One region of the Vibrio pomeroyi genome, then DNA from elsewhere that is predicted to be linked to it. Evidence: riboswitches for the same ligand, from Rfam matches in the RefSeq annotation. Region 1 holds a riboswitch; the other holds the start of a gene.

Region 1 (14,911 bases):
GAGGTTCAAATACAAGATGGAAGAAAACAACTGTTGATCGATCTTGGGTTCGTTGCAGCAAGTAATGACAGAAGAGAGCTTCCACATATTGGACACATAACGTTACCAACCAACATGTCTGGGCGTTTGTACACACGTTCAGCGAATCCGTTAAGTCAGGAGCTTGGGTTAGAGAATACGGCACCGAAAAGAATTCAAAACATCAATATAGAGGCGTTATCGAAATATACAGGACAAGAGATGTTGCCGTTTATCTTTCAACCTCAGAGCTTAGATTCATGGCCTTATGAGATGTTATGGCGCCCTACGGCGATGAAGTCTGAGAAGCACTTTGGTTACTCATTTCAATGGTTCGTGATGGCTGCGGTAGTGCTCTCGCTGATGTTATTGATTTGCTACCGATACTTAAAGAAACATAGTCAAACTAATAAGAAGTAAATGATCGGAATGACATAATACAGATAGCGAACGGCAGCGCTTAATACAGGGAATCAAAATGGATAAGTCTCAAGTACAAATGAACAAGGAAAGTACCTATGCGAACTTGGCTGCGTTTAAACAGCGTCGCTCACGTGGTCGCCTTGTATTAATCGGACTGATTCTGATTTTCGCCTTACCTGCCATTATCGCTAAAACCGTGTTAGAGCAAAATTGGTACACATCTGGTGTGACAAACACGGGTGAGTTGGTTGAGCCAAGAGTGACGTTGCAGGATTTTGGATTGACGGCTCCGGTGGAAGGAGAGGGGTGGCTGGTGGGTTACATTGCGCCAACAGAATGCGATAGCTTGTGTGAACAACAGCTACATTATTTGAATCAAAGCTATTTAGCGTTAGGGAAAAATAAGGAGCGAGTGACAGCGGTGGTTTTTGTCTCTGAAGGGGAGGCGCTACCAGGAGCATTTAACAAACCAGATCTGTCGTTTCTATCGGGTGGAGATCAGTTGAGCACCAAGTTCGCGCCAGCTTCCATTGTAATCATCGATCCTCTTGGGCAACTCGTTATGGAATACAAAAGCGTCTCAGAACCGTCGCAATTAGTTGGGCAGTCTAAAGGCATGATCCATGATCTCAGAAAGCTTCTTAAATTGTCGCGCGTTGGGTAGTTGAAAGAGCATTCGTGTTTGAGCGTAGCGATTGAACTCTATTAGGGACAGGGAATAAATATAGGGAGATAAACGATGCAGAATAAAGCCCCTGACTTACTCATGCTCGTGATGCGAGTGACTATCTTGCTGACGCTTACCGTTATTGTGCTCGGCGCCTACACCCGTTTGTCTGACGCTGGTCTTGGTTGTCCTGATTGGCCTGGGTGTTATGGGAAAATTACCGTTCCTTCTGATGCACAAGCAGTGAATCAAGCAAATCTCCAATTTCCTGAGCGTGCTCTTGAAGCAGATAAAGCATGGATAGAGATGATACATCGTTACTTTGCGGGTTCATTAGGGCTTCTTATCTTTGTTGTGGTTGCTTGGTGTATTAAGAAGAACCTCACCTCTGCTGGACTACCGTTACTTATATCGGCAACCGTGATTTTTCAGGCTTTATTAGGCATGTGGACAGTGACACTCAAGTTGATGCCTGTCGTGGTTATGGCGCACTTGATGGGTGGTTTTACTCTGCTGTCTCTTTTGTGTTTACTCTACTGTCGTCTCTCTAATTTCCAAACCCGATTTGGCGAGACCTCTTATGCGCCTCAGATTAAATTCTGGGCCTCGTTGGGCTTGGTGATTGTGGTGGGGCAGATATTGCTTGGCGGGTGGACCTCATCAAACTATGCCGCGTTGGTGTGTACCCAGCTACCAATTTGTGAGGGGAACTGGACAAGCTACTTAGACTTTAAGAACGCGTTCGATTTTGCACAGCAAGGTCATGAGAACTATGAGTTCGGTGTATTGGAGTACCCCGCAAGGCTCACTATACATGTCATGCATAGGTTTGGCGCTATCGTGGCAACGTTGACGGTGCTAATGGTGGTGTATCAGTTGTGGAAGTTTGGTCACACACCACACCAAAAGCTGAGCGTGATTGTCGCAATAGTGTTGGTTACTCAAATCAGCCTTGGAATCAGCAACGTGTGGTTTCACCTGCCAATATCAGTCGCGGTTTTACATAACCTAGTCGCGGCGATGCTGCTTATTAGCATGGTTGTGACCAACTTTGTCGTGTGGCAGCGAAAACCAAGTGAGAACTTGGTGAAGAACAGTGTATTACAAGGAGGTAATCATGGTCAGTAGAACTTCAACACAGCATGAAATTGTGATTCAAGACGCAGTTTCAAGTAATGAAATGGCTGCAAAAAACAAAGCTGCTTGGAAGGTTTATTTAACACTGACCAAGCCTAAAGTGGTTGCTTTGATGTTGTTAACGGCATTAGTCGGAATGTGTTTGGCCGTGCCTAATGGACTGCCACTACAGCAAGCTTTATTCGGCATGATAGGGATAGGGTTAATGGCAGGTTCGGCAGCTGCATTTAATCATTTGATCGACAAGAAGATCGACGGGCAAATGTCTCGAACTAATCGTCGTCCTTTACCATCAGGAGAGCTTAGCAGCGTACGAGTATTCGCGTTTGCTGCAGGCATTGGCTTGCTTGGTTTCGTCACCTTAGCGATGTTGGTAAACCAACTGACCGCTTGGCTAACCTTTGCGAGCTTATTAGGTTATGCAGTTATCTATACCATGTACTTGAAGCGAGCGACGCCACAAAACATTGTTATAGCAGGGATCGCAGGTGCAATGCCTCCGTTATTGGGCTGGACGGCTGTCACTAACGAGTTGCATTCAAGTGCATGGTTGTTGGTGATGATTATCTTTATCTGGACGCCTCCACACTTTTGGGCACTTGCGATTCATCGTCGTGACGAGTACGCGAAAGTGGATATTCCGATGTTGCCTGTGACTCATGGGATAGCCTACACCAAGACTTCAATTTTGCTGTATACAATGTTGTTAAGCATCGTGTGTGTGCTTCCAGTATTAGTTGGAATGAGCAGTTGGATATATTTGAGTACTTCTTTGGTGCTAAACGGAGGGTTTGTTTATCATGCGTGGGTTCTTAAATATCGTGATGAGCCCAACATGGCGATGAAGACCTTCAAGTTTTCTATTTATCACCTTATGCTCTTGTTCGTAGCTCTATTGGCCGACCATTATCTACTTTGATAACTGACGTTTCAGATGGCACTGAGTAAAAAAACGGATGCGCTAGGCATCCGTTTTTGTTTGGTTGATTACTCACTCTTATCTATTAAGAGTCAGTTTCTAGTGATCAATTAGTCCACTTTGTTCCAAGCATCTTGCCAGTGTGAACCTACACCTGGTTCGTACTGAGTTGCTGTTGGTGCCCATTGAACACAGTAACCAGAGTATGGGAACTCCTTACACTGATAAACGCTACCATCGCTGCTTAGTACTGTAGTTCCCGCAGTGTAAGACTCAATGCTTTCTGGGAATACGAAATCGTAATCGCCCGCTGGTGGCGGTGTTTGCTCATCCATTAGATGGAAATCAAGCGTGTTCTGATCCACTAAGTTACCTTGGTCATCTTTCGTCACAACCACAAGCATGTGGTGGCCAGCTTCAGATTTAGACAAAGTCAGTTGAACATCTTCCACTTGTCCGTCTGCTAATTCTGATTTCTGAGAAGCAAGTGCTTCACGATGATGGTTGTACACAGTCAATTCAGCTTGAATATCGCCTGTTGCTGCAAGAGTAAGATCAAGCTGTGTTGGCTGGTTTTCATCGATAATGTACTCAGACTTTAAGCCAGTCACTTCTAGCTCATGGTCTGGTTCTGGAGTATCAATCTTGTAACCGATCTCTACGCTGTTAAAGCCTGAACCTGATTTTAAGTAAATAGGGTTCGAACCGTATACAGGAGCGAAATCGCCTTGGCCGTTTAATTGACCTGCTTTGATTTGCGTCTGCTCTTGGTTGATCTTAGAGGCAAGTGCGTAAGACCAGTTGTTTGCTTTGCCTTGCTCATTGCTTTCAATCACTAGCTCAGTGCTGTATGAAGCGTTCTCACCAGACTGGTCGAAGACACGAGTGTATACCGCATCACCAACGTTCAGGTCTTGAGTTGGGTTGATCTGACCACCTTGATCCCAATCCGGGATGATAGGGCCGTCGCCATCAAATTTCACATCGATAACGTTGTAGAAAGCTGCAGCAGTGTCACCCACATCCCATACAGCAAGGATCACTTGATAACCTTCGCGCTCTGGAACATTACACAAGTGGCTTACTTGCATCGGTGGCTGTTCCATATTGCCTTCAACAACACAGAATGGCGTTAAATCAAAAGAGTTGCGTGTCAAAGGCTGGTTTGGGTTCCAATCTGGCTGCGTAATGTAGTATTTCCAATCGCGGGTCTTGTGGTTCGCTGTGAACGTCCACTCAAAGTATTGAGAACCAGACTTGATAGGGCGTTTAACCCAGCGGTCTGCGGTTTGTTCGTCTAGTGCTGCCGCTAAAGGAGATTCTGCACTGGCGATTTTTCCATCGACAGGGCCGACTTCAGGGAAACCTTCAGGGCCTTCCACACTTTGTGGTTCGTATTGGATACCCCCACAGTCGGTGTTTTTCTGTTGTGTGTCACTCGCAGGGAACTTACATAGAGCGACACGGCTCTCAGCAACGCCATTATCGTATGCCGAAACATAACCATGACCGAAGCTTGCACCGCTTACGCTAAGTAGCGACAGCGCGATGAGTGATTTTTTTGGGAGTTGTTTCATTATTTGTCCTTACTGTATTTGGCCGACAAAAAAGAGAACACTCCGGCATGCATGTGCACTTAAATCCTATTAAGTGGCGGCCCCGCTATCATAGACAGAATATTTGTCGACAGACCGGTGGCTTTGCGTCCTATTCTTTCAAATAGTTTGCCAGAAGTGCGTTTAAGCAAACGGAATGTAGCCAACCAGTTTTATAAATGCGAATCAATAGATTGAAATGTGGAATGCTAATCTCGAACTTTTAATTCTTAATACAAATTAACTTGCTATATGTTTCGTTAGCTAACGTATAAATTATTGATATAAATAAAGAAAGTATTTGCTCTAATCGTTTTTGTGAATGCTTTTGGGTTTTTGTGTTCTGCTCTGTACAACAATTGCACTCATATCAAAACCAAACCTTTGGTTTCCACTAACCGAACCCTGACATGCCATGTATGAAAAAACGGACAATTGATTGGTATGAATTATATAAAGGAGTCGGTATGGAATTCACAGAACAAGACAGAGATGCGTTGTATCAAACGTGGATGTCACAAAAATCGCGAATGCGAATTACGCAGATGGAGTTTTCAAAAAAGCTAGGAATGAACCAGCTTGATTTCTCAAGAGTGTTAAGAGGGGAGACGCCATTGACCATGTCTTTCATCAGTCACTTTTGCCGTTTACTTCATTTAGAACCTAGAAATGTGTTTCCTTCACTTAAAGAAGGCAATGAATCTGGACCTAAAGTGGTTTATTTGAAAAGTAGAATGAGTGTTGATGGCGAGATTCAAAACGCTTATATCGAAGGAAATCAGGTGATTGTAGAGTATGCTCACACTGTGCAGCATGACTAATTTTAGAGCTAGCTCTGAGTTTTAACCCCTTTTTCTACAATCTTTCCACATAGGGTATGGCATACTTAGTTAGATTCTTCTTTTTAATGTAAGTGCGCTATGAAACCTTTAAAACTTCTCTTGCTTGTTGCAACCAGCATTTTTTTGTTTGGTTGTGCAGGCGGTCCAATTAAAACCGCAACCAAATTCACCAGTTATGAGGATTTTCAGCCAGGCCCTGACGGTGGAGTTGACTTAGTTTGGGCTAGAATTGGCCTGCGTGACGCACAACGTTTGAAATCTAAGTTAGACGATTATGATTCTGTGGTGATTGACCAAATCTTTGTGCTTGCAGAAGAAGGCTCGCTCGATCAGGAAGAGATTCAAGAACTGACTGATCACATGGTTGCTCGTTTGGAAGAGAAAATATCGCCTCATAAAACAATTGTCGATGAACCCACAGGTAAGACGTTGCGACTAAGTATCGCCTTGAGTAACGTTGAAACACCAAACCCTATCTTAGCCGTGACAAGCAGCGTTCTGCCATTTGGCCTTGCGATGTCCACTATTTCTAAGGTGGCAACAGGTGAGCACACAAATGTAGGTAGCGCCAGTGTTGAGCTTTTAGTGAGTGATGCTCAAGAGGGGACGCCATTGTTCGCAGCTATCGACCGCGAAGCCGGGAACAAAGACTTTTCGACCATGATCGATTCCCTAGATGATGCCAAAGATGCAATCAACTATTGGGTTGAACGTTTAGGTGATACTCTACAGAACATCGATGACGCATAGAAAGAGCCTGTAATGCTAGAAAAAGAGAACCTCATTAAACTTGCCAGAATGCAGATGCCTTTTGGCAAATACGCTGGTCGTACATTGATCGATTTACCTGAAGAATATTTGCTGTGGTTCGATAAAAAAGGTTTTCCGTCTGGTGAACTGGGTGACCTATTAAAGCTGTGCCTTGCTCTGAAAATCGAAGGGCTTGATAGTGTCGTCAAGCCATTGAAAAGAATGTAATTAAATTAAAGCTCACGCTAATCACGTGAGCTTTTTTGTTTTCATCTTCAGTAGTGGATTAGGGGCATAGGACAATTCGCACAACATAGAATCTTATCCTGCCTTAAATTGCGCAATCGATAGCGTGTAAATAATGTTATACGGGGTGTTTTAAATATAAAACACAAAAAAAATTGCGTTTTTTTTAAATTAGTGATTGAAACTAGAGTTTTTACTAGTTAAGTTACAGGGAACAAGAAGATATGTGCTGATGGAAAGTTACGTGAGATAACGTACATTCAGCTCAAGGATAGAAAATAGGAAGAAGTAAGCAATGTTCCAGACTGATGATGTAAGAATTAACAAAGTAAAAGAGTTATTACCACCTGTTGCTGTTTTAGAAAAGTTTCCAGCGACAGAAATTGCTTCTTCTACAACCTTTGAAAGCCGTAAAGCGATTCACAATATTTTAGAAGAAAGTGATGATCGCTTGCTCGTTATTGTTGGCCCATGTTCTATTCATGACACTGAAGCTGCTCTTGAGTACGGTAAGCGTTTGAAAGTGCTACGCGATGAACTAGGCGATAAGCTTGAAATCGTAATGCGTGTTTACTTTGAAAAGCCACGTACAACCGTTGGTTGGAAAGGTCTGATCAATGACCCGTACATGGACGACACATTTAAGCTAAATGATGGTCTTCGTCTAGGGCGTAAGCTACTGCTTGATCTAACAGACATGGGCATGCCGACAGCAAGTGAATTCCTGGATATGATCACACCTCAATACGTTGCTGACCTAATCAGCTGGGGTGCAATCGGCGCACGTACTACTGAATCTCAAGTTCACCGTGAACTGGCTTCTGGTCTGTCTTGTCCTGTTGGCTTTAAGAATGGTACAGATGGCAACATTAAGATCGCAACAGACGCAATCCGTTCTGCTAGCGCTTCTCACCACTTCTTGTCTGTAACTAAATACGGCCACTCAGCTATCGTTGAGACAGCAGGTAACCCTGATTGTCATATCATCCTACGTGGTGGTAAAGAGCCAAACTACAGCGCAGAGCACGTTGGTAAGATCAAAGAAGAGCTAGCAGCTTCAGGCCTTCCACAGAAGGTGATGATTGACTTCAGCCACGCAAACAGCTCTAAGCAGTTTAAACGTCAAATGAACGTATCTGATGACGTAAGCGCACAGATCTCTGGTGGTGATAAAGCTATCTTCGGTGTGATGATCGAATCTCACCTAGTTGAAGGTCGCCAAGACTTAGTCGATGGTAAAGCTGCAACATACGGTCAGTCGATTACTGATGCTTGTATTGGTTGGGAAGATACTGAAACAGTACTTCGTCAACTGGCAGATGCTGTTGAAGCTCGCCGCAACAAGTAGGTTGATCATGACAATCAACCACTGAGTTACTGAAAATTCGAAGCCCTTATTAGTCGTTGCTAGTAAGGGCTTTTTTACGGGTTTGTCATTTTAAGGTTTATCATACTATAAATTTATTTACTTATCGCATAGCGAATGGTTAAATGGTGTGGTGTTCCATAAACTGAAGAGTCGTATCAATGAAAGCAGTATTGGCGAGTGTTGTATTAATTGCAGTAAACACGTTTTCTATATCAAATGTACAAGCCGCAACCGGCTTTAACGCAGAGCAACTGTGTAAAGCTGGCCTTGCTCTAGCGATTGACAAGCAGCCTCGTGGTATTAAAGCGACGTCAGGAAAAAGCAATCAGCGTATTCTACTTAGTTTGAAAGATGGCAATAACGATTGGGATTACCGTTGCGATGTGAACCGCGGTAACAAAACGATTAAGTTAGAAGCCAGAGAACTCAAACGCAATGACAAGCTCTTGGGCCAAGCGATTCGTTATGATGTTGCTGATGCTAAACGTTCAGTAAAAGTAACAATGAAAAAGCGCAAAGGCTCTGGCGTGGCGAGCGAAAGTTATACCGCGAGACAACTCAAATAGTACCGTTTGCTTACATGAGAAAGCCGCAATTATTTGCGGCTTTTGTTTATTTAGACAATGACAATGACAATGACAAGGTCAACTCAAGTCTATTTGATCGAAACAAGCTTGGCTATTTACTGCTTAAATCATACTTCATATCATCCGTAAGACCTTGCGGGTCAATCTTAAGTGTTTGTGTTGGGAAGGCGATATCTGCATTGTGTTTATGAATAATTGCTAGCACTTGCAGCAAAACATCTTGCTTAACTTCATGGTATCTCACCCAGTTGACGGTTTTGGTAAAGGTGTAGATAAAGAAATTAAGCGTTGATGGCCCAAACTTATCAAAGTTAACGATGAGCGTCTGCTTAGCATCGATATCTGGGTGCGTTTCAAGCATGGCTTTTACGTCATCCACGATAAGAGCCACTTTGCTAGCATCCTGGTAACGAAGTCCAAAGGTTTCATTGATTCGGCGGTTCAACATTCGCGATGGGTTCTCCACCACAATGTTACTGAAAACCGAGTTTGGTACGTACAATGGGCGTTTATCGAAGGTGCGAATAATAGTCATGCGCCATCCGATACGTTCGACTGTACCTTCTATTTGACGGTCGGGAGAGCGAATCCAATCGCCGACTTTAAAAGGACGGTCGAAGTAAATCATCATTCCGCCAAAGAAATTCGATAGTAAGTCTTTCGCTGCCAAACCGACAATTAAACCGCCCACCCCACCAAAGGTGAGTAAGCCTGATAGGCTGAGTCCAAACGCCTGCATGATCGTCAGGCCACCCATCACCATAAAGAACAAGCGAGCGACTTTCGCGATAGCTTGTACTGTGGTTTCGTCTCTGGTTTTTTGCTCTAAGACATATGCTTCAGTGTTGGTGATCATTCGTAAGGTAAACCAAACGAAGGTACATATGATCAATATGTGCTTTAGCGTTTTTAACCAGTTGATTTCATTGCCAAACTGGTCTTGAAGGATTAGCCCGATAGAGACCGTAGCTGGCCAGCACCAAAGTAACGTACTGACTGGGGTTTTTAGTGCTTCGAGTAGCAGATCATCCCAATGGAAAGGGGTTTTCTGAACCAGAATCTCTAAGCGATTGTGGATAATTCGCCAAGCTACCCAAGCAAGAAAACTCGCAATAGTGATGAATAGGACGCTATTAGCCCAATCACTATGGCTCTGGTCAATGTAGGTTTGTACTTGGGTTAAGAATTCATTCATTGTGTGTGCTGCCGCAGAAATTATGAATTGGAAATTAGCAGAAACTGAAGTTGTTCTCTACCTTTATAAATCAAGCGATTATGACACTAGTATAACCTTATTATTGAAAAACTAACTTTTTTTGAGATAGAAACTAATGTAGGTTTGGCTATCCCGTGTAATTAAAATTTCTCAACAGGATTTCAAATGAGCGACAAACAATATGCAGTTATCGGTTTAGGGCGTTTTGGGTTATCTGTATGCAAAGAGCTGCAAAGTTCAGGGGCGCAGGTACTAGCCGTCGATATTGATGAAGAGCGAGTGAAAGAAGCCGCGGCTTTTGTTTCACAAGCGATTGTTGCTAACTGTACGAGCGAAGAGACGGTAAAAGAGTTAAGGCTAGATGATTATGACATGGTGATGGTGTCGATTGGCTCGGATGTTAACTCTAGCATTTTAACCACTTTGGTGGTGAAAGAGTCAGGCGCAAAAGCCGTCTGGGTTAAGGCGAACGACAAGTTCCACGGTAAGATTCTTTCTAAAATTGGTGCTGACCATATCATCATGCCGGAGCGCGATATGGGTATTCGTGTTGCACGCAAGATGTTGGATAGACGCGTTCTTGAGTTTATCGACCTAGGCAGTGGTTTAGCTATGACCGAAATTGTTATCGGTGCCAAGTTGTTGGGTAAACAACTTCGTGAACTCAAGCTGTGTAAAGAGACTGGCGTTGAAGTTCTTGGCTTCAAGCGTGGCCCAAACCTAACCAAAGCACCTGAGTTGGATGTGAGTTTAGAAATCGGTGATGTCGTGATCATTGCAGGGCCGAAAGAGACCTTGTCTAGAAAGCTACGTAATTGGTAACCGGCAATAGGTCATAAGGTATTAGTATGAATTCGTTAAAACGAAAAGGTACTTTCTACACGCTTAAGAGAGATGAAAAGCCACGTAAAGGCTCTGAACCTAAGATTATTCTGACTAGTTTCTTAGGTGTTCTTATCCCTTCGGCCATACTGCTGACGATGCCTGTTTTCTCTGTTACAGGGCTTAGCTTTACAGATGCGTTGTTTACCGCGACTTCCGCGATCAGTGTGACAGGTTTGGGCGTCGTTGATACGGGCGAACACTTCACTCTGGCTGGTAAAATCTTACTGATGTTCTTGATGCAAGTGGGCGGGTTAGGGCAGATGACCTTATCAGCGGTACTACTCTACATGTTTGGTGTTCGCTTAAGCCTGAAGCAACAAGCATTAGCGAAAGAAGCATTGGGACAAGATCGAAAAATCAACCTTCGAAAACTGGTCAAGAAGATCATCATCTTTGCGTTAGTCTCTGAATTCATTGGCTTTGTATTGCTCTGTTTCCGATGGGTTCCTGAAATGGGATGGGCAACAGGAAGTTTTTACGCACTTTTTCATGCAATATCAGCCTTCAATAACGCAGGCTTTGCTCTGTTTTCAGACAGTATGATGAGCTTTGTTGACGACCCATTAGTGATTTTTACGCTCGCGGCTCTGTTCATTTTTGGTGGTTTAGGCTTCACGGTAGTGGGTGACCTATCCAGTAATTGGCGTAAAGGTTTCAGACATCTACATTTACATACCAAGATAATGCTGACTGCAACACCGACTCTACTGTTAGTGGGTACGATATTGTTCTGGTTGTTGGAGAGAAGCAACTCCGCGACCATGGAAGGTCTATCGGTTCAAGGACAGTGGCTTGCGGCATTTTTCCAATCGGCGAGTGCTCGTACTGCAGGCTTTAACAGTGTCGATTTATCTCAATACACACAGCCTGCTTTATTGGTGATGATCGTCTTGATGCTGATTGGTGCAGGCTCTACCTCAACAGGTGGTGGTATTAAGGTATCAACCTTTGCGGTTGCATTCGTAGCGACTTGGACCTTCTTGCGCCAGAAGAAGCATGTAGTGATGTTTAAGCGCACTGTCACTTGGCAAGCGGTAACAAAGTCATTGGCTATTATTGTGGTCAGCGGGGCGTTGTTAACCACCGCAATGTTTTTGTTGATGCTTACAGAAAAAGCCGCCTTTGATCGAGTCATGTTTGAGGTGATTTCTGCTTTTGCAACGGTAGGGTTAACTGCTGGATTAACTGCGAACCTAACGGAGCCTGGCAAATACATCATGATTGTTGTGATGGTCATCGGACGTATTGGTCCTTTGACTCTTGCGTATATGTTAGCTCGTCCAGAACCTTCTTTACTCAAGTACCCAGAAGATACTGTGTTAACGGGTTAATGATGCTAACAGGCTAGGGGTAACCCTTGTTGTTAGTGCGTTAGAGAAATGAAAGCCAGCGATATGCTGGCTTTTTTGTTTTTGGATAGAGTGTTGATGAACTGAACGAGTTGGTATTCAGTCTTTAATTAGCCCTCAAACATCTCCACATATTCTTCGTAGCCTTCTTCTGCCAACTTATCCGCAGGGATAAAGCGCATCGCAGCTGAGTTCATGCAGTAACGCAAACCTGTTGGTTTAGGGCCATCTTTAAATACATGACCTAGATGAGAGTCGCCAAATTTACTACGGACCTCGGTTCTTGGGTAAAGCAACTTGTAGTCAGTAGTAGTTACTACGTAAGCCTCACTGATTGGCTGTGTAAAGCTCGGCCAGCCTGTACCTGATTTGTATTTGTCTTTTGAAGAGAACAGCGGCTCACCAGTAACGATGTCGACGTAGATACCTTCCTGTTTGTTATCCCAGTATTTGTTATCAAACGGACGTTCTGTCGCGTCATCTTGCGTTACATCGTATTGAAGTGCCGTTAGCTTGGCTTTGATCTCTGCATCAGACGGCTTAACGTAGGTTTTAGCATTGGCTGTCGCATTCTTACCATCGATGATCTGACGGAGTGTTTGTGGATTGTCTTTTCTATCCTCGCCGAAGATTTTGTCTAAGTACTGGTCACGACCTGATGCATAGCGGTAGTAGTTATAACGAACCTTACTCTTCTTGTAGTAATCTTGGTGATAGTCTTCTGCTGGCCAGAATTTCTCAAACTCAATCAGTTCTGTTTTTAGTGGTTCACCAAAGATCTGAGCCTTGTCGATTTCCATCATGAAGTTCTGAGCGACGTCTTTTTGCTCTTGGTTATGATAAAAAATAGCAGGGCGATATTGAGGACCTCTGTCTACGAATGATCCTTTGTCATCAGTTGGGTCGATGTGTCGGAAGAATTGGTCAAGAACCTGTTCATAGCTAACCACATCAGGATTATAGGTTACGTTGATTACTTCTATGTGCCCCGACTTACCTGAAGAGACCTGTTTGTAGGTTGGGTTTTCCAGTTCACCACCAGAGTATCCAGAGATAACGTCGGACACGCCTTTTAGTTTCTCTAGATCGGACTCCGTACACCAAAAACAACCACCAGCCAGTGTCGCGACTTCACTTTTACCTGAATTAGCCGTTTTATCCATTGTATTGGCAGTGCCAGTCTGGCTTACAAACAGTGAAATCAGTGGTAGCGCAACCACGAGTGATACCAATATTTTAGATAATTTATTCATAGATACCTCATCTTGACGTTCTTCTCATTCGATTTTGAATGTACGAATAGAGACAGGTTTTAGATGGAAAAAATTGCATCATTCACAAAAAAAATATGTCGCCGAGAAAATCTTGCTCATAAATGCCGCCAGTAGTAGGGTGTCAGTATTGATATCCAATAATAGACAGTGATGGCGGTTATCGTACATCTAAGGAACAACATGCAAGCAGAAGTTAAATGGGTCGAAGGCTTTAAATTCCTAGGTCAATCTCAATCTGGCCATTCTGTAGTAATGGATGGCAGTGGTGGTGCAACCGCGCCAAGCCCGATGGAAATGGTCCTTATGGCCGCTGGTGGTTGTAGCTCTGTTGATGTCGTCGATGGTTTGAAATCGGCAGGCCAGAACATCACAGGCTGTAATGCAAAACTTGAAACAACACGTCGTGAAACAGCACCAAAAATCTTTACCGTGATTAACATTCACTTTGAAGTGTCTGGTGACAACCTAGATCCTGAGTTAGTGGCTAAAGTCTGTGCTGACTCGCTAGAAAAATACTGTTCAGTATGTCTAATGTTAGGTGCTGGCGTAGAAATGACTCACAGCTGGGAAATCGTTTAGTTTTCGGATTGCACAGCTTGGCTTTGGGTCGGTACTTTTCGGCTTACGGCTTACGGCTTACGGCTTACGGCTTATGAGCACAGACAGATAAAGAAAAGGGCGGAGCACTTTGAGTGCTCCGCCCTTATTATTTCGGCTAAGGTAGAATGCTATTATTCAGCAGTTTCTACGATAACTTCTTCAACTTGTACTTCTTCTTGGTATTCGAAACCAGGGATCGTTGCGTCAACACGACGGTTTTGAGCACGACCTTCAGCAGTATCATTTGATGCAACTGGGTTCTCTTCACCTTCACCTGTAGCAGTGATACGCTCAGCTTCAATGCCTTGCTCTTCGATGTGCGCAGCAACTGCAGCAGCACGTTTCTTGGAGATCATCATGTTGTATTCAGCAGCGCCTGTTGAGTCAGTATGACCAACAACAACAACAGTCGATTGAGGGTGAGCTTTCAGAACTTCAACTAGAGGTTGTAGTGCAATCTTACCGTCTGTAGACAGCTCAGTACTGTTTGTCGCAAACATTTCTTGAGAGTAGCTTTCTGTTTGTGCTTTAGTCACAACAACAGTACTTTTCTCTTCAACAACAACAGCAGGCTCTGTAATTGGCTCAGATGGAGCTTGAGTCACAGCTACCGCAGAAGCTGCTGCTGCCGCCGCTGATGCAGTTGTGTTACCAGTACCGAAGTTGTAGCTAACACCAACAGACAGTAGGTTCGAGTTTAGGTCTTGAACGTAGTTATCGTCGAAGTCATCAAAGTATTGGTATTCAACACGTAGTGCCCAATCAGAAGAAAGCTGCTTCTCTACACCGATACCAGCAGAAAGTACAACGTCATCTTCGCCACCGTGAGAGATGTAAGCAGGACCTGCTTTGAAGAATACGTCAAACTCTTGTTGTACTGGTAGGCGGTACATTGGCGTTAGTGAGATTGCGATTAGTGGATCGCTGAATGCTGCTGTTGTTCCGTTCTTTGAAAAGCTTGTCTTGTAATCACCAAGGAAGTCAGAGCTTAGCTCAATACCAAACTTGTCATTAAAATTGTAGCCAGAGTAGAT
Region 2 (14,911 bases), on a different replicon from region 1:
GTGATTGTCGGTTAATCCAATTCTGATTTGTTGTAAATCTGGATTCATTAAGGCGTTTCCTCTAGCCATTGGCTTTCAAAGCATGCATCGTCAACGGGCGTTTCTTTGAGTGACTGTAGAGAGCTCAGAAATTCGTCTCTCTCGACCTCGATAGCGCCTAAGGATTCCAAGTGAGGATTCATAACTTGGCAATCGATGAGCTTGCCACCGAATCGGGTAAAGTGTTTACAAAAGTACCATAGCGCAATTTTAGAGGCATTGGTCTTCAAGCTAAACATCGATTCACCGCAAAAGACTTGGCCTCTTTGTAAGCCATAAAGCCCGCCGATCAGTTCATCGCCTTGCCACACTTCAACGGAATGACAGAATCCTAATGAAGCGAGTTCACAATAGGCTGACTGCATGTCATTGTTCAGCCACGTTTCTTCTTCAGGCCTTAGTGACGAGCAGTAACCAATCACTTTGTCAGTCGCTTGGTTTATGCTGACACGATAATTGTGTTTTCTTTGAAACTTTTTAAGACTTTTTGACGGTTCAAATGTCTTAGGATTAAATACCGCTCGCGGTGCTGGGCTCCACCAAAGTATAGGCTCACCTGGGCCATACCATGGAAATATACCTTGGCTATAAGCATTTAAAATTCGCATTGGTGACAAGTCACCACCAAAGGCGAGCAGACCGTTGGGTTCATCAAGCGCGTCGAAGGGCGAAGGAAACTCTATACTAGTAGTATCAAGTTCGGTTAGGTATATAGTCATAAGTACCGCGTTACAGATTAATCACTGACCAAGAGGTCTTTAGGAGTTTTACCATGAAGAAGTTGCTTTGGATTTTACTTGTTTTGCCCATGTTGGCAAATGCAGCTTACAACAGAAACGAAGCTCGACCAGTGAACGAAGTCGTTTATGGTGAGATCGATACGGTTAGATACATCACTCAACAAGAGATCGCTGAATCGAAAGCGAATGGTTGGGAAACCTTATTGGGTGCTGCGATCGGCGGCTTGATCGGTAACCAGTTTGGTGGTGGTACCGGCAAAGAAGTAGCGACGGCTGTTGGTGCTGTGGCTGGTGCAGGGATTGCTCGAAATCGAGGCAATACACAATATAAAATCGAGTACAAACTTGTCGAGTTATTGGTCAAAACCAAAGACAACAAGTTAGTTAACATCATCCAAGATGTCGATAATTCGATGTTGTTTAACCGAGGCGACGATGTGCGAATTCTGTATTTTTCCGATGGCGTACGTGTTGATCTAGCGTACTAGTATGTAAATACGATTGATTGGCTAATTAATCACCTTTATAAGGGGGATTAGCTCTGGAGTTCGTCGGAAAAGTTCGTTAGTCTGCAAGTACGAAGAATTATTCATCACCCGAAAATAAATACGCGCCAGTGACTTCGGGTGGTACAAGGACTATAAGATTTAATGGAAAGCCTTACGTTACAACCAATTCAAAAAGTGAGTGGGGAAGTTAACCTACCTGGCTCAAAAAGTGTTTCTAACCGTGCACTTCTTTTGGCTGCACTTTCAACTGGAACGACTCGCCTAACAAACTTGCTAGACAGTGATGACATTCGTCATATGCTGAATGCCTTGACTCAACTAGGTGTTAATTATCAGCTGTCTGCTGACAAAACTGTTTGTGAAGTAACAGGTGTTGGTGGTGCATTCTCAAGCGATAAAGCCCTTGAACTTTTCTTAGGTAACGCAGGTACGGCGATGCGCCCGCTTGCTGCAGCATTGTGTTTAGGCCGTGGTGAATACGTTCTGACAGGCGAGCCTCGTATGAAAGAGCGTCCGATTGGTCACTTAGTAACGGCACTACGAGAAGCCGGCGCTGAAGTCGAATATCTAGAAAACGAAAACTACCCACCATTGAAGATCACAGGTACTGGTCTTAAGAGTGGAACGGTTTCAATCGACGGTTCTATCTCTAGCCAGTTTTTGACGGCATTTTTGATGGCCGCACCGTTAGCTGACGGCGAAGTGACCATCAAAATTGACGGTGAATTGGTTTCTAAACCTTACATTGATATCACGCTACACATCATGAAACAATTTGGTGTGGACGTGATCAATAACGATTACCAAGAGTTCGTGATTCCGACTGGTCAATCTTACACAGCTCCGGGTGACTTCTTAGTTGAAGGCGATGCATCTTCTGCTTCTTATTTTCTTGCGGCAGCAGCGATTAAAGGCGGCGAGATCAAGGTGACGGGTATTGGTAAAAACAGTATCCAAGGTGATATCCAATTCGCTGATGCCCTTGAAAAAATGGGTGCTGAAATCGAATGGGGTGATGACTACGTTATCTCTCGTTGTGGTGAGCTGAAAGGCATTGATATGGACTATAACCATATTCCTGATGCTGCGATGACTATTGCGACAACGGCTCTGTTTGCGAAAGGCACAACGGCTATCCGTAACGTCTACAACTGGCGTGTGAAAGAGACTGACCGTTTGGCTGCGATGGCAACCGAATTACGTAAAGTCGGTGCTGAGGTTGAAGAGGGTGAAGATTACATCATCGTTAACCCAGTTACTGAACTGACACACGCGGCGATTGATACCTATGATGACCACCGCATGGCGATGTGCTTCTCACTAGTGGCTCTGAGCGACACGCCTGTGACCATTAATGATCCAGGTTGTACGTCAAAGACATTCCCTGATTACTTCGACAAGCTGAAAATGCTGAGTCAATAAAATACGAAGTATATAAAGGTTCAGGAAGTAAAAAAGCTTGCCTAAATGGCAAGCTTTTTAATTATTGCTGAAGCGTAAACTCTTTCGAAAGATGGTGCGCTAAGTATTTAAACATGTTAAACACTGCGGTTGTATTCTCTGTCGGCATTCCATTGCTGTCTAGGAAGTATTCACCTTTGAAGATGAGTACATCGTCTTTCTCTACTACGCTGTTTGTGCGCATGCCTTCAATGTAGTCATCATGTGATTGGATAATTTGGTTTGCGATAAGCAGTAAATCAAATTCTGCTATTACTTTCTTTGTCATGAGTTTATCTCTGATAACTGAATATAACGTTGAGTTTATGGTGTCGAACTAGAAATTCAATGATTTCACAACCGATTAAGAGAGTCTTTTCGGATATCCACAATTTATTTTGTGATTTACGGCAAAAATAATTGAATGGGGCTCGCGTTAGATTCGCGGACAAGCTTAGTATGAGCCCGTTTAGACGTAATGCCTGATGAATAGGCTCTTGCAAGTATTCTTAATGAGTACTTTATAGCTTCTTTATATTGTGCCCCTTTTATCTATGAGTCGTCGAATTGTCGAGCGATCAGATCCAATTTTGAAAAAAGCGGTTGATCTTCTAGTAATCTCGCACAATAGTAAAAAAAGAAGCAATGAATTTAGAATATCATGCGTAAAAGCCCACAAGTTAAATTGTTGGTGCTGAAGCATCGTGATTAAGGACGTTAGAGTCAATATGGGTAAATCGCTCGTTATAGTGGAGTCGCCGGCCAAGGCTAAAACTATCAATAAATACCTTGGCAAAGACTTTGTCGTTAAGTCGAGTGTAGGTCACGTACGTGATTTACCAACGGCTGGTCAAAGTACTGGTAAAAAGGCTGCTGCAGTTTCAACAAAGGGTATGAGCCCAGAAGAAAAAGCTCGTATCAAGAAAGAAAAAGATCGCAAAGCTCTTATCAAAAAAATGGGTATCAACCCGTATAAAGAGTGGGAAGCGAACTACCAAGTACTGCCTGGTAAAGAAAAAGTCGTTGCTGAATTGCAAAAACTGGCTGAGAACGCAGACCATGTTTATCTCGCAACCGATTTGGACCGCGAAGGAGAAGCTATCGCATGGCACCTTCGTGAGATCATCGGTGGCGATGAAACGCGATACAAGCGAGTGGTTTTTAACGAAATCACCAAGAATGCTATTCAACAAGCTTTCGAAACTCCTGGTGAGTTAAATATTGATGGCGTAAATGCACAGCAAGCACGACGTTTTATGGACCGTGTTGTTGGCTTTATGGTGTCACCTCTGCTTTGGAAGAAAGTAGCACGAGGCCTATCCGCTGGCCGTGTTCAATCAGTAGCTGTAAAACTATTGGTAGAGCGTGAGCGCGAGATTAATGCCTTTATCCCTGAAGAGTTCTGGGATGTGCATGCTGATACAAAAACAGCAGAAAAAACCGACTTCAGACTGCAAGTTGCACAGAAAGACGGTGTTGCGTTTAAACCTGAAAATGAAGCGCAAACTCAAGCTGCAGTTAGTGTTTTAGAAAAAGCGCAATACGAAGTATGTAAACGTGAAGACCGCCCAACGAAGAGTAAGCCGTCGGCACCTTACATTACATCGACACTGCAACAAGCGGCGAGTACGCGTCTTGGTTACGGCGTAAAGAAAACCATGATGCTGGCTCAACGTCTGTATGAAGCGGGTTACATTACTTATATGCGTACTGACTCGACCAACTTGAGTTCAGAAGCGGTAGAAGCGGCTCGTGAATACATTGGTTCTGAGTTTGGTGCTCAATATCTTCCACCGAAAGCACTGGCATACGGCAGCAAAGAGGGCGCTCAAGAGGCCCACGAAGCGATTCGTCCTTCAAGTGTGGATGTTAAGTCGGAAGATCTAAACGGCGTAGACGCAGACGCACACAAGCTTTACTCGCTGATTTGGAATCAATTTGTTGCTTGTCAAATGACACCTGCGCAATACGATTCAACAACAGTGAGCGTTAAGGCTGACGAATACACGCTAAAAGCGAAAGGTCGTATTCTTAAGTTTGATGGTTGGACTCGCGTTCAACGCCCAATGGGTAAAAACGAAGATACGATTCTTCCAGCAGTTCAAATTGGCGATAAGCTTGACCTGATTGCTTTAGACCCTAAGCAGCACTTCACTAAGCCACCCGCTCGTTTCACTGAAGCGGCGCTTGTTAAAGAGCTTGAGAAGCGTGGTATCGGTCGTCCTTCAACGTATGCATCGATCATCTCGACGATCCAAGATCGTGGTTACGTGAAAATTGAACAACGCCGTTTCTATGCTGAGAAGATGGGTGAGATTGTTACTGACCGTCTAGATGGCAGTTTCAATGACCTAATGAACTATGACTTTACAGCTCGTATGGAGCAAAAGTTAGACCAAATTGCTGAAGGCGAAGCAAGCTGGAAAGGCGTGCTGGATAACTTCTTTGAAGACTTCACTGGCGATTTGGAAAAAGCGGATCTTGATGAAGACGCGGGCGGCATGAAGCCAAACCACATCGTAGAAACTGATATCGAGTGTCCGACTTGTGGTCGTAAAATGGGTATCCGTACTGCTTCGACAGGCGTATTCTTAGGCTGTTCTGGCTATGCACTTCCACCTAAAGAGCGTTGTAAGACAACGATCAATCTTGGTGACGAAGAAGGCATTATCAACGTGCTTGAAGAAGACGTTGAAACAGCAGCACTTCGAGCTAAGAAACGTTGTCCTATCTGTGAGACGGCAATGGATGCTTATCTGATTGATGATAAGCGCAAGATGCACGTATGTGGTAACAACCCTAACTGTGAAGGTTATGTGGTTGAGCACGGTGAGTTCAAAGTGAAAGGCTACGATGGTCCGCTTGTTGAGTGTGACAAGTGTGGCTCTGATATGGTTCTAAAGAATGGTCGTTTCGGTAAGTACATGGATTGTACCAATGACGATTGTAAGAACACTCGTAAGATTCTAAAGAATGGCGAAGTTGCGCCACCAAAAGAAGACCCAGTGCACTTCCCTGAACTTCCATGTGAAAACTCAGACGCGTACTTCGTGCTTCGTGACGGTGCTTCTGGTCTGTTTATGGCGGCGAGCAATTTCCCTAAATCACGTGAAACACGTGCACCATTAGTGGAAGAGCTGGTTCGTTTTAAAGACCGCATTTCACCTAAGTTCCAGTACCTGACGTCAGCACCAGTTGCTGATCCTGATGGTAAGCCGGCAGTGGTTCGTTTTAGTCGTAAGACAAAAGAAAACTACGTTCGTACTGAAGTAGATGGAAAACCATCTGGTTGGACCGCTCTGTATATCGACGGTAAATGGGAAGTTACGGATAAACGTAAAAAGCCCAAAGAAAAGTAACTGAAGATTAATCGATTAAAAAAGCAGCCACTGGCTGCTTTTTTTTGATCTCAATATGACTAATTATGCAACTTGTTGAGTTGGTCTTTCGTCTGCGAGAATTTATTAAATTCACACCGTAAAATAAATGATGGCAATTAATCAAATCTTCTTATGCAACTTTAACGAGAATGTAACTTAATTAAAATATTGTAAGTCACAGATCAGTGTTTAGTTGTATACCTGATGTGTGTCGGGTGTTAATGTAATGTTTCGCTCAGACGGTGTAATGTGAGCTGCTTTAAGTCTTAGGAAAGCAATCAGCTTACGTAGCACAGAATGGCGTATTAAAAATTGAAATCGGCAGGAAAGTCGATAACGTATATAAAACCAAGTGCAAAGAATAGTGCACGGACAACAACGTTTGGCTTAGGATACTGTCACTGTATGTGAATGGATATTCGCTAAGTACCGAAATAAGTGTTGGTGCTCATCCCCCAGAGGAAGATACCTCTACGAGCACTGACATCGACAAGCTATAAATATATGGAGAATAAAATGGCTGGTGTATTGGGAATGATTCTTGCTGGTGGTGAAGGCTCTCGCTTAAGACCTTTAACTGAATCTCGCAGCAAACCCTCGGTTCCTTTCGGTGGTAGCTACCGCTTAATTGATTTCGCTTTGAACAACTTCGTTAATGCTGATCTTATGAAGATCTATGTATTAACACAATTCAAGTCACAATCTCTGTTCCACCATATGAAAAAAGGTTGGAATATCAGTGGCATAACAGACCGTTTTATCGACCCAATTCCTGCGCAAATGCGTACGGGTAAGCGTTGGTATGAAGGTACTGCGGATGCTATCTATCAAAACCTTCGCTTCATGCAGTTGGAAGAACCAGATCAAGTTTGTATTTTTGGTTCAGATCATATTTACAAAATGGACATTAAGCAGATGCTTGATTTCCACAAAGAAAAGAAAGCTGCGCTAACGGTTTCTGCACTGCGTATGCCGCTTGCTGAAGCATCAGAGTTTGGTGTTATCGAAGTGGATGCGGAAGGTCGTATGATTGGTTTTGAAGAAAAACCAGCTAACCCTAAGTCAATTCCGGGCGACCCAGAATCTGCGCTTGTTTCTATGGGTAACTACGTATTTGAAGCAAACGAGCTTTTCGCTGAGCTTGTTGAAGATGCAGATAAAGAAGATTCGACGCACGACTTCGGCAAAGACATCATTCCAAACATGGTTCCACGCGGTGATGTGTTTGTTTACGACTTCAGCACGAACCGTATTACTGGTGAGAAAGAAGAAGTTTACTGGCGCGATGTAGGTACGATTGACGCGTACTGGCAAGCTCACATGGACCTTCTTGAAAAAGATGCGCCATTCTCTCTATACAACCGCAAGTGGCCACTACATACTTATTACCCGCCATTACCACCTGCGACGTTTACTGATTCGGCAAATGGCCGTGTTCAGATCATCGACAGCTTAGTGTGTAACGGTAGTTACGTACGCGGTTCTCGTATTGAGAAGTGTGTACTGGGTTTCCGCAGCAATATCGCATCAGCGTGTGATATTAGCGAAAGTATCTTATTGGGCGATGTGAAAGTGGGCGAGGGCTGTGTACTTCGTCGTGTTATCGTTGATAAAGATGCAGACATCGCACCTGGTACACAGATCGGCGTTAACCTGAAAGAAGATAAAAAGCATTACCACGTCTCTGACGATGGTGTAGTAGTTATTCCTAAAGGAGCACGAGTTGGTTACTAAGACTCTCTCGGTACTTTTTGTAGCGTCTGAAGTTGAAGGCTTGATTAAAAGTGGTGGCTTGGCTGATGTAGCCAAGGCACTGCCGAAAGCGTTACAAACACTCGAACAGGACGTTCGAGTGACCATCCCCGCTTATCGCAACATCCCAAATATTGATTCAGCAGAAGTCATCTTAGCGACTGAGCTCGACCATTGGCCTCATACCGCTTATCAAGTAAAAAAACTGAGTGTAGAAGGCGTTCAAGTCTTTGGTATTGAATGTGCCAAGTATTTTGACCGTCCAGAAATGTATGCAGAAAATAATCAAGCTTACGCTGATAACGGAGAGCGTTTCTCGTTCTTCAGTGCAGCGAGTCTCGATATGCTTCCTAAGCTTGGCTTCCAACCTGATATCATTCACGCGAACGACTGGCATACTGGTTTTGTACCTTTCTTGCTTAAATCGCGTTACCAACAGCACGACTTCTTTGAAAATACGCGCAGTGTTATCTCAATTCACAATGCGGTTTTCAAAGGTGTGTTCTCTTACGATGAGTTGCAGTCTCTTCCTGAGATGCACAGCTACAATGTTCCAGAAGCTTCGGTAAGTGATACTCATGTCACCATGCTAAAAGCCGGTGTGATGTGTGCAGACAAAGTGAATGCAGTAAGCCCAACCTATGCAGAAGAGCTCAAAACTGAGCTGGGCAGCCATGGTATGGCGGCAGAGTTTCAACACAGGTCTTCTGACTTAGTCGGTATTCTGAATGGCTGTGATTACGGCGCTTGGAACCCTGAAACGGATGCTTTCTTGCCTCGTAAATACAAAGCAACTAAGCACAGCATGGTTCGCGGAAAGTCAGCTTGTAAGCAAAAACTGCAACAAGATGTTGGTCTGCCAGTCATCGATTGCGCTGTGTATGGCATGGTTTGTCGTCTGACAAATCAAAAAGGCGTGCATTACTTATTGCCTATCATTGAGCAGTTTTTGAAGAACGATCTTCAGATCGTGATTGTAGGAACAGGCGATCCGGTGTTGGCGAGTCAGTTGAAAGAACTATCGGCACTTCACTCAGACAAGTTCTCGTTCGTAGAAGCATACAACAACGAGCTAGCGCATTTGGTTGAAGCGGGCTCCGATTTCTTCTTGATGCCTTCCGAATTCGAACCTTGTGGTTTAAACCAGATCTACAGTATGGCTTACGGTACTTTACCGATTGTTCGTTCTGTGGGTGGTTTAAAAGACAGTGTGAATGATTACGACCAGGCTCCTGAGGTAGCGACTGGATTTGCTTTTGAAGAGCCGACGCCACAAGCGTTATTGGCTGTACTGCATCGTTCATTACTGCTTTATGCACAAAATCCATCTGAAATTAAGCGTGTTCAGCTTTATGCGATGCAGAAAGATTTTAGTTGGGAAGATGCAGCAAAAGAGTATCTTGCGATGTATCACTCTGCATTTTAACAATCTGTTTTAGCTACTAAAGTTAGCGGATGCACAGCAATTGTCTTTAATGAAAAAGGCGCTCTCACAATAGGGTGCCTTTTTGTTTTCTAGTCAGATCACATCACGTTTACAAAGACAAAGCTTGCAAACTCATTTTAGTCAGGTAGAAAAGGTGGGGTTGGTATTCACATGACTAATGACAGGTTTGACACTATTATCACTTAAAGTTCTTAATTGCGTGATATCCTTAGTCATCGCCTCGTGATGAGGCATAGCTCCATTTTAATTATTAAAGCGATAGGTATGTCTGAGAGTTTATTATTTCATAAAACATTTACTCACCCTACGAGCGATGAGTGGGTTGTATTTGTGCATGGCGCAGGAGGCAGCTCCTCTATCTGGTTTAAACAGATTAAAGCGTATAAGCAGCACTTCAACTTGCTTCTCATTGACCTGAGAGGGCATGGTAAATCAGACAACATACTTAAAGAGCTGATTTCGAATCGCTATACGTTCAAATCGGTCACGCTCGATATTCTTAAAGTGTTAGATCATCTTAAAATCCGTTCAGCACACTTCGTGGGCATGTCTCTTGGGACTATTATTGTTCGTAACGTTGCAGAGCTAGCAGCAGGACGTGTTCGTTCAATGGTTCTTGGTGGGGCGGTAACCAAACTCAATACTCGTTCGCAAGTGTTGGTCAAACTCGGTAACCTGAGTAAGCACATCATTCCTTACATGTGGCTGTATAGCCTGTTTGCTTACATTGTGATGCCGCAAAAAAGCCAGAAAGAATCGCGCCACTTGTTTATCCGCGAAGCCAAAAAGCTTTGTCAAAAAGAGTTCAAACGTTGGTTCATCCTGACGGCCGATGTAAACCCTCTGATGAAGTACTTTAAAGATAGAGAGCTACCAATCCCGACTCTCTACTTGATGGGAGAACGTGACTACATGTTCATCAAGCCCGTTAAAGAAATGGTTGAGGCACATGAGTCGAGTGAACTGGTTGAAATCGCAAACTGCGGTCACGTGTGTAATGTTGAAAACCCTGAAGAATTCAACCAACATTCTATCGAGTTTATCCAAAAGCAAATCCAGTGATTTTTTAGGTTCATTCTCTAAGCCGAGAGTTAAATCGAATTGAAATAAAAACGGGAAGCTAACTTAGTTAGCTTCCCGTTTTTTATTTGGAGGAGGTATCTGACCGAATCTCAGACTGTCGTCGTAAGATATTATTCAGGAGAAGCTGCGCCACACTGCCAACAAGAACCGAATTGCGCTTCATTGACTTCATGACACTCACCACAACGCCACTCTTCATAGATGATCGAATCTTGTTGTTTTTGGTAGTCATTGACAATAGTGCGAGCTTTACTGGCCAATTCTGGCTCATATAGCCATACGTAAGGGTCAGTTTCTTCGGTAAATGGGATTTCCCCTTTTAAACCAAACAAACCTTCACCACGGACTTCACACGCAATATTCTCACTTTCTAACAACCCACAGATGATATGGGCTTCTGTTGGATTCGATGCACTGAAGATTTTCATTGAGATAGAACCTTATTCGGCTTTAGGTGTTAGTCAGCTATATACGTTATTCAGCGACAGGTGTTGAGCGAAACTTGCTCATCAACCATTTGGCAATAATTGGGAATACACCCAGTAATGCAAACGATAGTAGTACTGAAGGTGAAACGATACCTGAAAGTGAATCAATTTCTGCGAGTTGAGTACCAGCATTCAAGAAAACAGCAGTACCAGGTAGCATGCCTATTTGGCTCGTAATGTAGTAACGAGAAACTGACATTGGGGTTAAACCCATCAGTAGATTGATAAGGAAAAACGGGAACACAGGGATCAGGCGAAGCGAGAATAAGTAAAATGCCCCGTCTTTTTCTACGCCCTTGTTAATCGTCGCTAATTTGTCACCAAATTTGGTTTGGATCCAATCACGTAGTAGGTAACGGCTACTCAGGAAGGCAAGGGTCGCACCAATAGCGCTTGCGAAAGATACCAGTAGCAAACTGTTCCAGAAGCCAAACAGTGCAGCCCCTAAAAGCGTGACAACCGCAGCTCCAGGAATAGAGAAAGCAGTGATCATTACGTACGCGACAAAATAGATAGCAGCGGCGGCAATAAAGTTGCTGTCAATGTAGTCATTCAAAACGGCTTGTTGGGCCTTGGCATTTTCAAGCGTTAGGTACTGGCCAAAATTGACGCCTAACAATATGATGGTTACGACCAACACAATACCCAATATCATTTTCTTACTCATTGATACTTCCTCTAATTTTCAATGCATACCATTAGTATAGATAGACAGGCAAAGCATAGATTAACTTTCAACAGATATAAAAAAAGCCGCAAAAAATGCGGCTTAGTTATATAAGTAGTTTGAACTGACAAAGTTAATTGACGCGATTGATAAGCTCTTCACGACGCTGCTGCGGTATAACAGACCAATGTGTTCCATTGATCGCACCTTCTAGCGCCCACAGTAATTCAATACTGACAGAGGACGCATGCGATTCCTTGATGGCGTTAAAGGCGTTTACAGAGCCAGATTCATATAAACGTTCAACGGAATCGATTCCTGCTTTTTTCAACATACGCTCAGTGGCGAGTCGAAGATTCGGCAGATCTTTGAGTCGAGTTGGCTTAGCAGAAGACTGTTCAGCTTTTTCTTCTTTAGCAAAACCCAGAGACGTTGTTGCGAGTTCCAAGATTTTCTCTTGGTCTTGCCACAGGCCTTCAGGCAAAGCGAAATATTTAGTAACGACAGGGAAACCACGTTTTTTGTAGACGTACGGTTGAAACCCTTGTTGTTCGAATTGCTTCGTTGTGCATTTGTCTGCCCGTATATGCAACTGGTCATTAACAACCAGAGCAAACATAGTGTCATCAGCAAAAAGACCGAATCCACCAAACATTGAGCGTGACTTAATTTTTCCTAGGGGCTCAAATAACTTCATTGAGTCCTTTAGTATCGGTTTATCCATGTTATTTATCTCGGTGTATTTGAACTACGCCACCAAATAAGCAGGTCCGAGAGATTAGCAAAATGTTGCAATTAAATTGTCAATAGGCTGTAAATTACTAAATTGTCAGTAGTTACTGCATTTTGCCATCGGTAACCCCGCTACCATACCAACGAGTGGTTTAGGCCGGAAGCTTTGCGTCCCACTTTTTCAAGTGGTTTGCCCTGTGCGTGACTGATTGAATAGAATAAAGTTTTTGTTGAATGAGGCTCACACTTGTTATTTCAAAATGTGACATTGCTTCAATTAATGATCTTTCTGTTGTGCATATAGGTTCATTATAGTTGTTGATAAAAAAAGCGCACCCAAAGGTGCGCTTAATGAAATAAAACTCGTTTTATCAATTAATTTAACGTTTTAACTGTACTTCGTTCAACAATCTCAGGGTGCATTTCGAAGACACGCTTCTCGTGATCTTTATCTTTTATACGTTCTAATAAAATCTCGAATGCATTCTTACCAACACGACGTTTAGGTTGGTGAACCGTTGTTAACGGTGGAGAGAAGTACTCAGCTAGTTCGATGTTGTCGTAACCAATGACTGAAATATCTTCAGGGATACGAATGCCTTTTTCTTGCAATCGGCTCATTAAGCCCAGCGCCATTGTATCGTTGAAACAGAATACTGCTGTTGGGCGATCTTTCATGTCAACGATTTGCTCTGCAGCAAGAACAGCAGTATCACACTCGAAGTTACCTTCAATGATCATGTTGTCATCGGCAGTAATCTTAGCTTCATTGAGTGCGCGTTTGTAGCCTGCGATACGTTCTACACAGGCCGCTTTGTCTAAGTGGCCACTTAAACAAGCAATCTTAGAGTGACCGCGCTCAATAAGGTATTTGGTTGCTAGGTAGCCACCTTCTTCAGAGTTATCGATGATCTTGTCAGCTTGAGAACTCTCTGGGCCCCAGTCCATAATCACTTTAGGGATGTCAGCGTGACGATCTAACATCTCTCTTAGTTCTTCAGTTAGGTCTGAACACATAACTAAGATGCCATCTACACGTTTCTCTGCAAGCATTCGAATGTAGTCACGTTGCTTCTCATAGATACCACCCGTGTTACACAGAATCAAAGTGTAACCTTGACGGTAGCAGTAGCTCTCAACACCATCGATAACTTCAGAGAAGAATAGGTTGGTTGATTGAGTAACAAGCATGCCGATAGTGCGTGTTGTATTGCACTTCAAACTACGAGCAACCGCGCTTGGTGCATAGTTCAGTTCATCTACGGCTTTGTTTACTTTTTCTTGAGTCGCTTCTGCAACAAAACGTGTTTTGTTGATTACGTGAGAAACGGTTGTTGTTGATACGCCGGCTAAGCGAGCGACATCTTTTATAGTGGCCATGGTTTTATCCTATTAGAAGCTACTTTCCCAAAGTACGGAATGAAGTAGCCGTTAAGCTACCTAACTAAGAGCTTAAATTTGTAGGGCTCTTTGGGTACTAAAGTGCTAAAAAACAAAAAACCGCTATGAGCGGCTTGTCTTAACACCGAAATGCTCTGAACTTTAATAAGCATAGCATTTCGTGAATGTTTCATATTTTATCGTTTGCGGTCACAATTTTAGACTGACTAGAAATTACTCGCAATAAAATTCACCCAGAAATCCGGGTGAATTGTCACATTCTACTGAATTTATTTACTTAGTCGCCCAATAAGCTATTCACCGGCTAAATATTGAGTGTCCAATTGACAGAATGCGAGTAGCAGAGATGAGACTGAAGCGTAGAAACCGAATTCATCAACGTCATGACATTTAACGTTGAATTTTGGTACCCAAGTTAGGAGTTGTTGCTCGATAAACTGTTGTTGAACAGCAAATGATTTCTCTAGCTCTTCTTCAAGCTCTGTTTCGTTAGAACGGATGATCAAGTTACCAAGGAAATCGAGTTCGATAGCAATGTGGTCTGCTGGCTCTTTCAGGTCTTGGTTAACCACTAAATTGTGTTTAGCCATGATCTCTTCCATCTCTTTTGCAGGCTTATCGTTTAATAGGCCAGTCTCACCGATGTACATAGAAGCGTATGGAAGGGCACCATGTTTATCCGTCTTTAAGAAAAGGTCACAAAAGTCAGCAGACAGTTCTAGCTGAGCGTCTTCACGTGTTTGCAGACGATTTAGCGCATCAACTAAGCTATCAATCGCAGGCTTTAGTGTTTCATTTTCACCTAAACCAGTTAGGAAAGAACGAATCTCAACAGAGTGGTAGTGATCGAGTTCTTCTTGAGTGAGCTCTTTGGCGAATAAGCTTGATAGCCACCAGTAGATTTCTGCTCTTTGCTCGTTGAACGCTTTCGTATCTTTCATTTCTTGGATCCTGATTTAGTCTTGCGGCGTTTGCATACTCAATATCGTCAAGTGATTTGGGATATAAACACCAAGGCTGAATAACAAGGTTATTTGCGAAACGCAAAGTTACTCGTTAGTAGTAATGCCTATATTGAATTGCGATGGGCGATAAATAGCAAGGTTTAAGATTGTCTTGTATCAAAAAAGATTCATCTTTCTGGCTTTTATCTTCTGTAACACTAGAATTGTTACTAGTTATGAATAGAATAGTTACTGAAACTATTAAATAAGAAAAGTGGTGTAGATGAGC

The links. Region 1 has a riboswitch for cyclic di-GMP ahead of gbpA (N-acetylglucosamine-binding protein GbpA). Riboswitches for the same ligand answer to the same signal wherever they lie in the genome.
Region 2: it holds a riboswitch for cyclic di-GMP, as region 1 does, so the genes downstream of both, OCV12_RS10635 (TfoX/Sxy family DNA transformation protein) here and gbpA (N-acetylglucosamine-binding protein GbpA) in region 1, are expected to answer to the same signal.

The regions. Positions count from the first base shown of each region.
Region 1 is NZ_AP025507.1:1,822,467-1,837,377, reverse strand. It holds gene OCV12_RS24025 (SURF1 family protein) at 1-438, shown strand, start outside; gene OCV12_RS24020 (hypothetical protein) at 497-1,105, shown strand; gene OCV12_RS24015 (COX15/CtaA family protein) at 1,181-2,236, shown strand; gene cyoE (heme o synthase) at 2,226-3,164, shown strand; gene gbpA (N-acetylglucosamine-binding protein GbpA) at 3,275-4,741, opposite strand; cyclic di-GMP riboswitch class I at 4,814-4,903, opposite strand; gene OCV12_RS24000 (hypothetical protein) at 5,227-5,580, shown strand; gene OCV12_RS23995 (DUF3313 domain-containing protein) at 5,680-6,351, shown strand; gene OCV12_RS23990 (DUF3820 family protein) at 6,364-6,579, shown strand; gene aroG (3-deoxy-7-phosphoheptulonate synthase AroG) at 6,893-7,945, shown strand; gene OCV12_RS23980 (hypothetical protein) at 8,125-8,532, shown strand; gene OCV12_RS23975 (mechanosensitive ion channel family protein) at 8,645-9,748, opposite strand; gene OCV12_RS23970 (potassium channel family protein) at 9,935-10,591, shown strand; gene OCV12_RS23965 (TrkH family potassium uptake protein) at 10,618-11,985, shown strand; gene msrB (peptide-methionine (R)-S-oxide reductase MsrB) at 12,114-13,256, opposite strand; gene OCV12_RS23955 (OsmC family protein) at 13,458-13,856, shown strand; gene OCV12_RS23950 (OmpA family protein) at 14,009-14,911, opposite strand, start outside.
Region 2 is NZ_AP025506.1:2,430,796-2,445,706, reverse strand. It holds gene OCV12_RS10690 (arginyltransferase) at 1-48, opposite strand, end outside; gene aat (leucyl/phenylalanyl-tRNA--protein transferase) at 48-758, opposite strand; gene OCV12_RS10680 (outer membrane lipoprotein) at 812-1,267, shown strand; gene aroA (3-phosphoshikimate 1-carboxyvinyltransferase) at 1,430-2,710, shown strand; gene OCV12_RS10670 (YciN family protein) at 2,772-3,017, opposite strand; gene topA (type I DNA topoisomerase) at 3,457-6,087, shown strand; gene glgC (glucose-1-phosphate adenylyltransferase) at 6,625-7,842, shown strand; gene glgA (glycogen synthase GlgA) at 7,832-9,286, shown strand; gene OCV12_RS10650 (alpha/beta fold hydrolase) at 9,572-10,369, shown strand; gene OCV12_RS10645 (putative signal transducing protein) at 10,501-10,818, opposite strand; gene OCV12_RS10640 (TVP38/TMEM64 family protein) at 10,865-11,545, opposite strand; gene OCV12_RS10635 (TfoX/Sxy family DNA transformation protein) at 11,679-12,269, opposite strand; cyclic di-GMP riboswitch class I at 12,397-12,482, opposite strand; gene purR (HTH-type transcriptional repressor PurR) at 12,653-13,657, opposite strand; gene torD (molecular chaperone TorD) at 13,972-14,619, opposite strand; gene torR (two-component system response regulator TorR) at 14,906-14,911, shown strand, end outside.